Regions from separate parts of the Oceanisphaera sp. genome, predicted to be linked through region 1. Evidence: predicted binding sites of a transcription regulator. Region 1 holds the regulator's gene; the other holds the start of a gene.

Region 1 (8,274 bases):
CTCAGATGCCCCAGCCAACTTATTAGCCGCCACAATATGGATATGCTGCTCAACCAAGTTAGGGTAATACTGCACTAGGTGTTCCGAGGCGGTAAAATCAAGCGCAACTAGCTGATCAAAACCATGCTCAGCTAAATGATCCAACCAGTTCGGCCACTCTAGTGCTTGTGGCTGAAAGTCGTTCAGTATCTGCTCAACCGTTAAGCCTTCACCGTCCACAACGCCACCGCGAGAGCCAAACGCGCCGTACAAAGTAAGCGTGACATTCAACTCTTGCTCTAGACGTGTTTTTTGCTCTTGATACAACTTAAGCCAAGCTTTACCGATATTGCCACGGCCAAATAACAATAATCCCACACGTTTAGGCCGGCGAAACAAACTTTGATGTAGCAACTGCAATAATGGGTCTAGAGGAATTTTTCGCACAATGCCTACTAAGCTGAGGCCATTTTTAGCGGGTTGAATAAATTCTAGCGGCTGAGCATTTAACGCGTGGTAAAAGTGCAAACACTGCTCAGGCTGAGCCGTAACGCCTTTACCCACTAATGCCACCAACGAAAAGCCTTCTCGCTCTTGTAAATCTTCAAAGCCGCCAGCGGGCTGATGATCGCGCAATAAAGAGAAAGCTTGCACTGCCTGCTCAGGCGTATAGGCAATTTGCCACAGCTTACGCTCAGGCCGACGCTTACACGCCAATGGAGCCAGCTCGCGGCGGGTTAACCACTCAGTTAATGCATCAACTTTGTCGTGATAACCACTAGAAATGGTCATTTCAATTAATACGGCATCATCAACACAGGTCACAATGCGCGCCCCGGGTTCACGAGGGTGTTGGCGTAAAATGCGAGTATGACCATCATGGGGATGATAACTGCTGCGCAAGGTTAATTGCTGCTGACTATTGGCCACAGGCCCTAAGGTGCGACTGTGTAAAATCGGTGAGCCTAAGCGTGCCAGCTCCGCCGCCTCCGATAAAGACAGCCGAGCCAGCAACTGAGTGCCTTGCACACGTCGCGGATCGGCACTAGATACACCGGGCACATCACTCCAAATGGTGGTCTCGCTACTACCGGCAAGCTCGGCCAGTAAGGTGGCACTAAAGTCAGAGCCATTGCGCCCTAATAAACAGCTTCTCTGTTGCGCATCAGCACCAATAAAGCCTGTAACAACCAGTACTTGCTCCCCCTGCGCGGCCAAAATAGGCTGCAACTGTTGACGAGAATAGTCCTCATCTACTTGCACAGGTGAACCACTCACGCGTAAAAAACGGCGGGCATCCACACTGGCCGCCGCTATGCCTTGGTTAAGTAATAGTTGCGCCAATAAGCGTGACGACCACACTTCACCAAATGCCTGAATAAAGTGTTGCTGGTATTTATCTAGCTGCTGCTCTTCTAGCACAGTAGCAATAAGATGAATGTCGTCATCTAATTGCGCGAGTAACGGCGACTGCTCATCATCAAGAGTATTAATAATCAGCTGTTGCTGAAAATTGTAGATCCCCTCTAATGCCGTGGCCGCAGCGCTATCACCACTGATAAATAAATTGAGTAGCTCAATTAATTGATTGGTGGTTTTACCCGATGCCGACACCACCACCAAACAGCCCGGCGTTGGCAGCTGTGCAATAATGTTAGCCACTCGGTGAAAGCCGGACGCATCCGCTAAACTACTACCACCAAATTTATGCACCGGACGTAGTGTTGGCTTGAGTGTCGGACTTGGTGTCGCTACAGCCTCACCTTGATACTGAACCATTACGTATTTAACACCTTAAATGCTTGGTCAAAATCGGCGATCAAGTCGCGAACATCTTCAATGCCCACAGACACACGCAATAATTGATTAGTAATGCCCGCAGCAAGACGATCTGCCTCTGGCATAGCGGCATGAGTCATGGTCGCCGGATGAGCAATGAGACTTTCTACGCCACCTAGCGATTCGGCTAAGCAAAATAATCGTAGTTCAGCCAAAAACGCCCGCATACCGGCATCATCTGTGTCTAGCTCAAAGCTCAGCATGGCACCAAAGCCAGACTGCTGACGTGCAGCTATCTCGTGGCCTGGGCTATCAGGCAGGCTGGGGTGATACACCGCTTTGACGGCTGGCTGCTGTTGTAAATAAGTTAAAAGTGCATCGGCATTTTCACAGTGCTGGCGCATGCGCACCCCTAAGGTACGTAAGCCTCGTAGGGTTTGATAGTTATCAAACGCAGGTCCTGTAACCCCTAAACAGTTGGCCCACCAGCGCAGCTCTTCGGCAAGCTCAGCATCAGCGGCCACTAAGGCGCCACCCAAAGCATCGGAATGACCATTAATATACTTGGTGGTGGAATGCACCACTAAATCGGCACCCAAGGTCAGGGGCTGCTGTAATACGGGAGATAAAAAGGTGTTATCAACCACACTTAACGCGCCCACTTCTTTGGCCGCGGCACATAATGCAGCAATATCCGCCACCCGTAATAAAGGGTTAGAGGGCGTTTCAATCCATAGCATTTTTGGCTTTTTCGCCATGGCGGCGGCTACCGCAGTCTCGTCCGTTTGATCGACGTATTCCACATTAAAGTGGCCTTTTTTGGCAAAGGCATTAAACAGACGATGGGTGCCGCCATAACAGTCGTGCGGAGCAATCAGCAAATCACCAGCATTCAGCTGAGAGGTAACAATTAGGTTAATAGTGCCAGTGCCATTAGCGGTCACTGCGCCACCCGCGCCTTTTTCAAGTAGCGTTAGGGCATCAATTAAGGTTTGGCGAGTAGGGTTACCCGAGCGGGCATAATCAAAACGACGCTGCTTATCAAAATCGGCAAACGAGAAAGTACTACTAAAATAAATAGGCGGCGTAACGGCGCCGTGTTGAGTGTCGGTATCAATACCGGTACGAACGGCATGAGTTTGAGTCTGGTAATCTGGCATATTTGCTCCTTTGCCCACTAAACAGCATCCGGGTCTGTCGACCCTTATTGTATAAAATTATCTAGTGTGACAGTAACCCAGCCCACACAAGCCGTCAAGCCACCCAGACGTCCAAACCTCTTAGCTGTTGGATTGCCAATATAGAATGTAGGGGTTACAATCTTGCTCGAATTTTTTAACCTTGATGCGGGTAAATGATGAAAACGAAATGGAACGGCGATTATATCAGCCCTTATGCCGAGCACGGCAAGAAAAGCGAGCAAGTAAAAAAAATTACCGTCTCCATACCGCTCAAGGTATTAAAAATATTAACGGACGAGCGTACTCGCCGTCAGGTAAATAACCTGCGCCATGCCACTAACAGCGAGCTGCTGTGTGAAGCATTTTTGCACGCATATACCGGACAACCGCTGCCACAAGACGAAGATTTACGTAAAGATATGCAAGATCAAATTCCCGCTCATGCGCGCAAGATCATGGCCGAGCTTGGAATTGAAATAGAAGATTTTGAAATAGCCGACGACGAATAAACCGCGCAACTGACAGCTGAAAGCTCTCAGCCTTAAGCTGTCAGTTAAAGAAAAACACCCAAACCAAACTGCCTGTTTAGCGCAAATCTGGCCAGCTTAAAGCTGACCGCTTACGGCTTTGTCTGCTGGCCATGGCCTTCTGGGTCAACCAAAATATCAGCCCAAGGCAAAGACGCATCGCCCATGGTAATAAAATTGGGGTTAATCAGCGTATGGCGGCGGTTATAGCTCAGCGGCGCTAAATATAAATCTACAATCCGCCCCCCTGCTTCTTCCACTATGCACTGAGTAGCGCCCGTATCCCATTCGCCGGTTGGCCCAATGCGCATATAAATATCCGCACCGCCCTCCGCTACCAAACACGACTTTAACGAACTAGAACCCAAAGGCACCAAGCTATAGTCTAACTCTGTGGTTAAACAGGCTCGCACCCAATCCACATTTTGGCGGCGGCTTACCGTAATGCGCAGCTGATTCGGTGGCTGATGCGCATCATAATGGCTGGCAAAAATAGCGTGAGTTTCACCATTAGCTTCTTTAAAAGCACCTTGCCCCGACACGGCATAATAAAGCAAGTCGTTAACTGGCCCATACACCACACCTAACACAGGCTTTCCGTGATCAATTAAGGCGATCATAGTAGAGAAATCACCGCTACCGGCAATAAATTCCTGAGTACCGTCTAACGGATCCACCAGCCAATACTGGGGCCAACTACTGCGTTCAGTTAATAATACATCGCAGCCTTCTTCCGATAACACGGGAATATCGGCAATCTCTTGAAGCGCCACTTTTAAGTAATCATGTGCCGCTAGGTCGGCACTGGTCACAGGGCTATCGTCGTCTTTATTTTCAGCTTCATATTGCCCTGTGTTATACAAGGCTAAAATAATACCGCCAGACTCTCGAGCTGCGGCGATAACCTTAGGTAACAAGGCAGAGATATCCATGCTTACTCCTTTTTATCGAGCCAGTCTTGCAGCAAAAACAACCCACAAATACTGCGCGCTTCACTGAAATCGGGCTGGGCCATCAACTGATCGATACTATCCAGTGGCCAAGGTACTACTTCAAGTGGCTCAGGCTCGTCCCCCTCTCTTTGTTCAGGATACAGATCTCGCGCCAATAAGATATCCATTCGACTACCAAAATAGCCAGGTGCTAGGCTCACTTGTTTTAAATGTGTGAGCTGTCTCGCGCCATAGCCGACTTCTTCCATAAGCTCTCTATTGCCCGCCTCCATGGCGGTTTCACCTGGGTCGATTAATCCCTTAGGAAAACCTAACTCATAGCTGTGGCTACCTGCGGAGTACTCTCGGATCAATAAGATAGTCTTTTCATCCAGCATGGGTACCAGCATAACAGCGCCACGCCCGCTATTACGCATTCGCTCGTAAACCCGCTCTACATTATTACTAAACTTAAGATGTAGTGATTCAATCTTAAACAATCGACTCTCTGCCACCAGTTCTGTATGTAGTATTTGAGGTTTTTGCTTATTGTCTGCCATCTTTCTGTTCCATTGTTGGCTCAGCTTAGTCAAAGATTATCGCAACTGAGCCGCAACGTCTGCACCGATTAGCATGTTAGTCCACTATTATGTCAGCTTGACGTAAGCCTCACGCTTTAGCATCTGCTATTATCCGCTTATAATGGTCCCTGATTAAAGAGTGAAACAAATGAAGGAAGCCACTTGTAGCGTTCGTCTAGATAAATGGTTATGGGCGGCGCGCTTTTATAAAACACGTAGCCTAGCGCGCACCATGATTGATGGTGGAAAAGTGCATTATAATGGCCAACGTAGTAAGCCTAGCAAAGTAATAGAAGTGGGCGCTCTTGTTCGTTTGCGCCAGGGGCACGATGAAAAAGAAGTGCAAGTACTGAAGCTGTCTGAGCACAGAGGCAAAGCCGAACAAGCACAACTATTATATGAAGAAACTCCAGATAGCCTTAAAAAACGCGAGCAAAATGCCGAAGCACGTAAGCTCAATAGCCTATTTGCGCCCAGCCCACAGCGTAAACCCGACAAAAAAGAACGACGCTCTTTGCTTAAAATTAAACATGGGCAAGAATAACCCCTTGGGAGCGGTAAGCCGTCAGCTAATGCCCGCAACCAAGCCGTGCGTTAATTGAACGTGAGGCGTATAGCGCAAAAACCCTTGTTAGTCAGGATCTCGCCCCCATATTGAATATATAATCACATTACGATTTTTTAGTTTTAAACCAAGCGCCCTAGGCCGAGACAGGATTTTATGACTCAACCAATAGACACACTGCACCGCTACTTGTTTGACAACTATGAAGTGCGCGGCGAACTAGTTCAGCTGCAACAAAGTTATCAACAGGTGCTGGCATCTCAACATTACCCCGCTCCCGTGCAACGGCTACTTGGTGAGTTATTAACAGCCACTAGCCTGCTAACAGCGACCCTCAAGTTTGAAGGCCACATTAACGTACAACTACAAGGAGACGGCCCCGTCTCTTTAGTTGTAGTGAACGGCGATAATGCCCAGCAATTACGCGGCATAGCACGTTGGGAAGGAGACATTCCTGACACCGATAATTTGGCCGAACTAATGGGTAAGGGCTATTTAGCCATTACAATTACCCCAAACGATGGTGAGCGCTACCAGGGTATTGTGGAGCTTGGGCAAGACTCCCTTAGCAAAAGTATAGAAAGCTACTTTGCGCAGTCTGAACAGCTAAAGACGCGTATCTGGCTATTTACCGACCCACAATTAGAGCAGCCTCAGTGTGCCGGCATTTTGCTACAAGCGTTGCCTAATGTTCAAGAAGGTGACTTTGAGCACTTAGAAGCGCTGACTCACACTATTAAAGCACAAGAGCTACTCAGCCTAGAAGCCCATGAAATTTTATATCGACTCTACCATCAAGATTCTGTGCGGGTATTTGATCCACAACCAGTGAGCTTTCTCTGCTCTTGCTCTCGTGAAAAATGTGAACAAGCCTTGCTACAATTAGGCGAAGCAGAGGCAACTGATGTGGTCACAGAAGAGGGAAAAATCGAGATGAACTGCGATTATTGTGGCCAGCACTACCACTTTAATCTAGCTGACCTGCAAACTCTCTTTAAAGCACCACCGACCATTCACTAATATTGTTGACAATACCAAGGGGGTTTGTGCCCCTTTTTATATTAATTACCTATGTAAAACGCCAAATTTTGACCTTGATCCCCTAAATAAATCTGCTTTGCTGCTAGTCTTGCGTAACACATCATAGTGATATCTATGCGTAACCATTCCGCTCTTTTTGGAGATAACAATGACGTCCAAGGCACAGCAGCTCGGCCTTTCTGAATATGGAATTCACAATGCCAGTGAAATCCTGCATAACCCTTCTTACGAACAGCTATTTATTGAAGAAACTCAAGCTGATTTAACCGGCTATGAAAAAGGGGTCGAAACCAGTCTGGGTGCCGTTGCCGTTGATACCGGTATTTTTACTGGCCGCTCACCCAAAGATAAATACATAGTACGTGACGACATTACTCGTGACACTGTGTGGTGGGCAGACCAAGGTAAAAACGACAATAAGCCAATGAGCCAAGATACTTGGACGGCGCTAAAAGGCGTGGTAACAGAGCAGTTATCTGGTAAGCGTTTATTTGTGATTGATACCTTTTGCGGCGCTAACCCTGATACTCGATTAGCAGTGCGTTTTATTACCGAGGTGGCATGGCAAGCGCACTTTGTGAAAAACATGTTTGTGCGCCCTAATGAAGAAGAGCTAGCCAACTTTGTTCCTGACTTTGTGGTGATGAACGGTGCTAAGTGCACCAATCCTAACTGGAAAGAACAAGGCCTAAACAGCGAAAACTTTGTCGCATTTAACCTCACCGAGCGTATTCAGCTTATTGGTGGTACCTGGTATGGCGGCGAGATGAAAAAAGGCATGTTCTCTATGATGAACTACCTATTGCCACTAAAAGGTATTGCGTCTATGCACTGCTCTGCCAACGTGGGCAAAAACGGCGATGTAGCCGTATTCTTTGGCCTATCGGGTACCGGCAAAACCACGCTGTCAACCGACCCTAATCGCGCCCTTATTGGTGATGACGAGCATGGTTGGGATGACGATGGGGTGTTTAACTTTGAAGGCGGCTGTTATGCCAAAACCATCAAGCTGAGTAAAGAAAATGAGCCCGAGATTTACGCCGCTATTCGTCGTGACGCTCTACTAGAAAACGTAACGGTTTTAGCCGATGGCACCGTAGATTTTGACGATGGCAGTAAAACCGAGAACACCCGTGTTTCTTACCCCATTTATCATATTGATAATATCGTTAAGCCCGTTTCTAAAGCAGGCCACGCTAAAAAAGTTATTTTCTTAACCGCCGATGCCTTTGGTGTGTTACCGCCGGTGAGCAAACTCACTCGTGAGCAGGCTCAGTATCACTTCTTATCTGGCTTTACAGCAAAGCTAGCCGGTACCGAGCGTGGCATTACCGAACCTACTCCTACTTTTTCTAGCTGTTTTGGTGCCGCTTTCTTAAGCTTGCACCCCACTCAGTATGCAGAAGTGCTGGCGAAGCGTATGGATGCGGTCGGTGCTCAGGCCTATTTAGTAAATACCGGTTGGAACGGCACTGGCAAACGTATTTCTATTAAAGCTACTCGTGCCATTATTAATGCTATTTTAGATGGCTCTATTGAAGACGCTGAGTTTGTAGAACTGCCTTACTTTAATGTCGCCGTACCCACTCACTTGGCCGGTGTAGAAGACACCTCTATTTTAGACCCACGTAATACCTACGCTGACCCCAGCCAATGGGATGATAAAGCAACAAACTTAGCGCAGCTCTT
Region 2 (4,291 bases), on a different contig from region 1:
GTGGTTTAGCTTATAACGTTGGGTGAAACCGGCGACTTGATGATTTTTATGCTGCCAAATACGTTGAATAAGGTTGCTTGTTACACCTATATATAAGGTGCCTTGGCAGCGGTTCGTCAAAATATATACGGCAGGGGATTTATACATAAGCATCACCTTTGGGGAGGTGTAATAATCATAGCAACTTATGAGCACTACGCTTTTTATTATGCCGGCCAGCGAGATCCTGACTTCCGTCAGGAAGACGGCCTAAGAACAATGCCGTATCCAATATCACGTCATACCGGACTCGCTCCGGTATCTCGGTTTTTGTCTTTAAGCTCTAAAGCGAGATCCTGAAACGAGTTCAGGATGACTAAGGGGGATGACAATAGCCCGTCATACCGGACTCGCTCCGGTATCTCGGTTTTTGTCTTTAAGCTCTAAAACGAGATCCTGAAACGAGTTCAAGATGACTAAGGGGGATGACAATAGCCCGAGATACCGGACTTGCTCCGGTATCTCGCTTTTGTCTTTAAACCCTAAAAACGAGATCCTGAAGCAAGTTCAGGATGACAATAGCCCGTCATGCCGGGCTACGACCCGGTATCAGGATGACTGATGGGGGAAAGATCCTGATTTCCGTCAGGATGACGGTAGAAGGGAGATCCTGACCTTCGTCAGCATGACGGCTGGAGGCTTTGCTTTTCAACTCCCCCTTCCCTAATCACTCCTCCCCGCCGTTGAGGCCGTTAAGCTGTTGCTGACACTTGTGGCCGTACGCCTAGGCTGTGGCAGATTGCATAGGTGAGATCAGAGCGATTAAGTGTATAAAAGTGGAAGTCTTTTACTCCCTCTTGGCTCAAAACACGTACCTGATCCATGGCAATACTGGCACCCACTAAGTTACGGGTATTTTGATCGTCATCTAAGCCCTGAAAACGCTGATGCATCCAGTTAGGAATGCGCACGTTAGAAAAGCCAGCAAATTTCAGTAATGTCTTATAATTAGAAACCGGCAAAATGCCAGGTACAATTTCTTGCTCAATGCCAATAGTGGCACAGCGGTCACGAAAGCGCAGATAAGACTCCACATCAAAGAAAAACTGCGTAATAGCTTGGTTGGCTCCCGCATCTAACTTGTGCTTCAAACTTAATAAATCTGCCTGGGCGCTTTTTGCTTCCGGGTGTACTTCTGGGTACGCCGCCACCGAAATATCAAAATCAGCTTCTTCTTTTAACAAACTAACTAAGTCAGCGGCATACATATCAGGTTTCGCCAAGCCTTCGGGTAAATCACCCCGCAGCGCAACAATTTTACGAATACCATTGTTCCAGTAATCTTTCGCAATCTCGCGCAACTCAGCACGACTGGCATCAATACAGGTTAAGTGTGGCGCGGCAATCAGGCCGGTTTTATCCTGAATATCTTTGATCACATTATGGGTTCTATCTCGGGTACCCGAGTTAGCACCGTAAGTCACAGAGACAAACTTAGGGGCCAAGGTACTGAGGCGCTCAATGGAGTTCCATAAGGTGTTTTCCATTTTTTCGCTATTTGGCGGAAAAAACTCAAACGACACATTAATATTGCTACCCAGCTCAGCCATTGTCTGATTTAACGCATCAACATGACGCGCGCTATGAAAACCCATATTTATCTCCTAACAACTTCAATTAACATAATTCCTTTATACCTTGGCTGCATCAGTCTGATACATAAACGTTGCAGCACTCATGTTAGCCAAGGCAATACGAGTTTTTGGTTACGAGTTTTCAAGCCACAATCGGCTTTACCCAAGCAATCACCCTCTAATTTATCTCACTCAGAATAACACAGCTGCAAGTAGAACAACGCCCCTCTACGTTAGGTTTATTGTAGATTGGCATTAAGGCTAATCCCTTGTTAGGGATTCACCGGTCGCACTTAACGTATTTAGATCATAAGGTGTCAACTGATATACATGGTAGTTGAGCCAATTAGAAAACAATAAGTGCCCATGACTGCGCCATGTAGCGCGCGGGTTATTATCGGCATTGTCATCAGGATAATAGTTTTCAGGCATTTGTGGCTCTACTCCTACACCCAAGTCACGCTGATACTCATTATGTAAGGTGTCAGCATCATACTCTGGGTGTCCTGTAACAAACACTTGGCGCCCATCTGGGCTGGCAGCTAAGTAAACCCCCGCCTCATCAGATGCCGCCAAAATCTTTAAGTCTGTTTTCTCACGTAATAAGTCCACCGGAAAATCAGCGTAACGAGAATGAGGCGCCAAAAAAACATCATCAAAGCCTCGCACCAAAGGGTCAAATTCACTGAGGTTATTATGCGCAAACACCCCAGAGAGCTTTTCTAAGCGAGTGCGCTTATCAAGATCATATAAGATTTTTAAACCCGCCTGTGCTGCCCAGCATAAAAATAGCGTAGAAGTCACATTGCTCTTTGCCCACTCCACCACTTGCTCTATTTTTTCCCAATACACCACATCACAAAAGTCAGTCAGCCCAAGAGGAGCACCAGTAATAATCAAGCCATCGTAATACTGATCTTTAACCTGCTCAAAGTCATGATAAAAACTCTCTAAGTGCGATAGCGGTGTATTTTTGGATGGTCTATCATCTATGCGTAATAAGTCGACACCTATTTGTAAGGGGGAATTCGACAACATACGTAACAGCTGATTTTCGGTTTCAATTTTCTTCGGCATCAGGTTAAGTAGTAACACACGCATCGGACGAATTTCCTGCCCCACAGCTCGCGACTCCGTCATCACGAAAATATTTTCCTGAGACAGGACATTAGCAGCCGGCAGGCGGTCGGGAATTCTGATGGGCATGTATTTACTCCAAGGTACAACGTCGAAAAGAAAGTCTAGCCATCTAGAACTCTACAACAAAGTAACAGAACTTGTCATCCTCGACGTGTGCCAAAGCACTAAGATACGGTAAAATTAGTTTAACGACCTTTAAGGAAGACTATTATGGAACCTGTTATTGAACTGATCAGCACAGGCGACGAAGTGCTAACCGGATTAATTACCGATACCAACGCAGGCTGGCTATCACAACAACTACTAGAACAAGGCTGGCAAGTACGCCGCCGTTTTACCGTGGGTGATCGCAAAGCTGATTTAATCGAGCTCTTTGAACAACGCAGCCACTATGCTGATGTAATTATTGTTAACGGTGGCCTAGGACCGACCTCAGACGATATCAGTGCCTTGGCCATGGCTGAAGCTGCACAGGTCCCCTTAGAGCTCAACCAACATTGGCTAAGCGTGATGCAAGAAAAGTATGCCCACCGTCACCGTGAGATGCCAAAAAGTAACAGCAAACAAGCCATGCTGCCTCAAGGAGCGGAGCTGGTCGATAACCCCGTAGGTACCGCCTGTGGCTTTGCTATTAAGCTTAACCGCGCCACCTTATTCTTTACCCCAGGCGTGCCCTCTGAGCTAAAAAAGATGATGAGTGATGAGATTTTGCCACGAATGCGTCAGCAATTAGGACAAAATGGCCGCAGTCAGGTGCGTCGCTTCTTTTTGTTTGGGTTATCAGAATCAGGCTTAAGCGATAGATTAGATCACTTAACTTGGCCTGAAGGCATTGCACTGGGCTATCGTGCTAACTTGCCAACCATAGAAATGAAGTTGATCATAGATACCGATGATAATGTGGCTATAGACAGCGCCGAAGCGCAGCTACTGGCCGAGGTAGGCACCCATTTAGTGGCACGAGATGAAATGAACTTTGCCGCGACCATGGGGCCACTATTAGCAGATAAAGACTTAATGATTTTTGAAGATGCTAGTGCAGGGCGCTTAACCGATACTATCACCATCATTACTCGTGAATTTGAAGGGCATTATTTAGCCGGTCTACCCGATGAAGCACAAGACTTAGGGGAATGGTTACACACTGCAGCCCGCCCCCTTACCTTAGCCATAGGGGCTTCAGGGCCACAAGGTACACCTATTGCGTTAAAAACACCCACCGCTTGCATGGTCCAAACCTTACAAATGCACTTTCGCGATCCATTGTCACAACGTCGTTTATTGGCCTTTGTAGCCCTTGATATGTTGCGTCGTTACCTTGCCGGCGAAACCGTCATGGTTGACTACGACATACTGCCTTGTAGCGAACGCGTCACGCTATCAGCATAAAAAGAGGGCGACATTAGTGTCGCCCTCTTTTTAGTATTTTGACTTATACCAATCTACCCCGAGCGTAGGCCGAATTTATTCGACCTCTTTAGGCTGATAGCTGCCCGCAGAGCCTAGCCTTGTAGCCGCCATTTGGCGAGTAGCTTTTC

The links. Region 1 encodes MetJ, which represses methionine synthesis genes. Its sites were predicted from a motif close to AGANNTCTAGANNTCT; they were not measured.
Region 2: the regulator MetJ is predicted to act here: its motif matches at 2,857-2,872, upstream of metA (homoserine O-succinyltransferase MetA).

Annotation. Positions count from the first base shown of each region.
Region 1 covers NZ_JBQDEX010000014.1:727-9,000, forward strand. Annotated here, with positions in the region: gene metL (bifunctional aspartate kinase/homoserine dehydrogenase II) at 1-1,758, opposite strand, end outside; gene metB (cystathionine gamma-synthase) at 1,758-2,918, opposite strand; gene metJ (met regulon transcriptional regulator MetJ) at 3,116-3,448, shown strand; gene cysQ (3'(2'),5'-bisphosphate nucleotidase CysQ) at 3,559-4,398, opposite strand; gene nudE (ADP compounds hydrolase NudE) at 4,401-4,958, opposite strand; gene hslR (ribosome-associated heat shock protein Hsp15) at 5,128-5,523, shown strand; gene hslO (Hsp33 family molecular chaperone HslO) at 5,701-6,564, shown strand; gene pckA (phosphoenolpyruvate carboxykinase (ATP)) at 6,734-8,274, shown strand, end outside.
Region 2 covers NZ_JBQDEX010000087.1:8,123-12,413, forward strand. Annotated here, with positions in the region: gene ACTHY5_RS08790 (GIY-YIG nuclease family protein) at 1-147, opposite strand, end outside; gene metF (methylenetetrahydrofolate reductase) at 732-1,634, opposite strand; gene metA (homoserine O-succinyltransferase MetA) at 1,875-2,819, opposite strand; gene ACTHY5_RS08805 (CinA family nicotinamide mononucleotide deamidase-related protein) at 2,964-4,142, shown strand.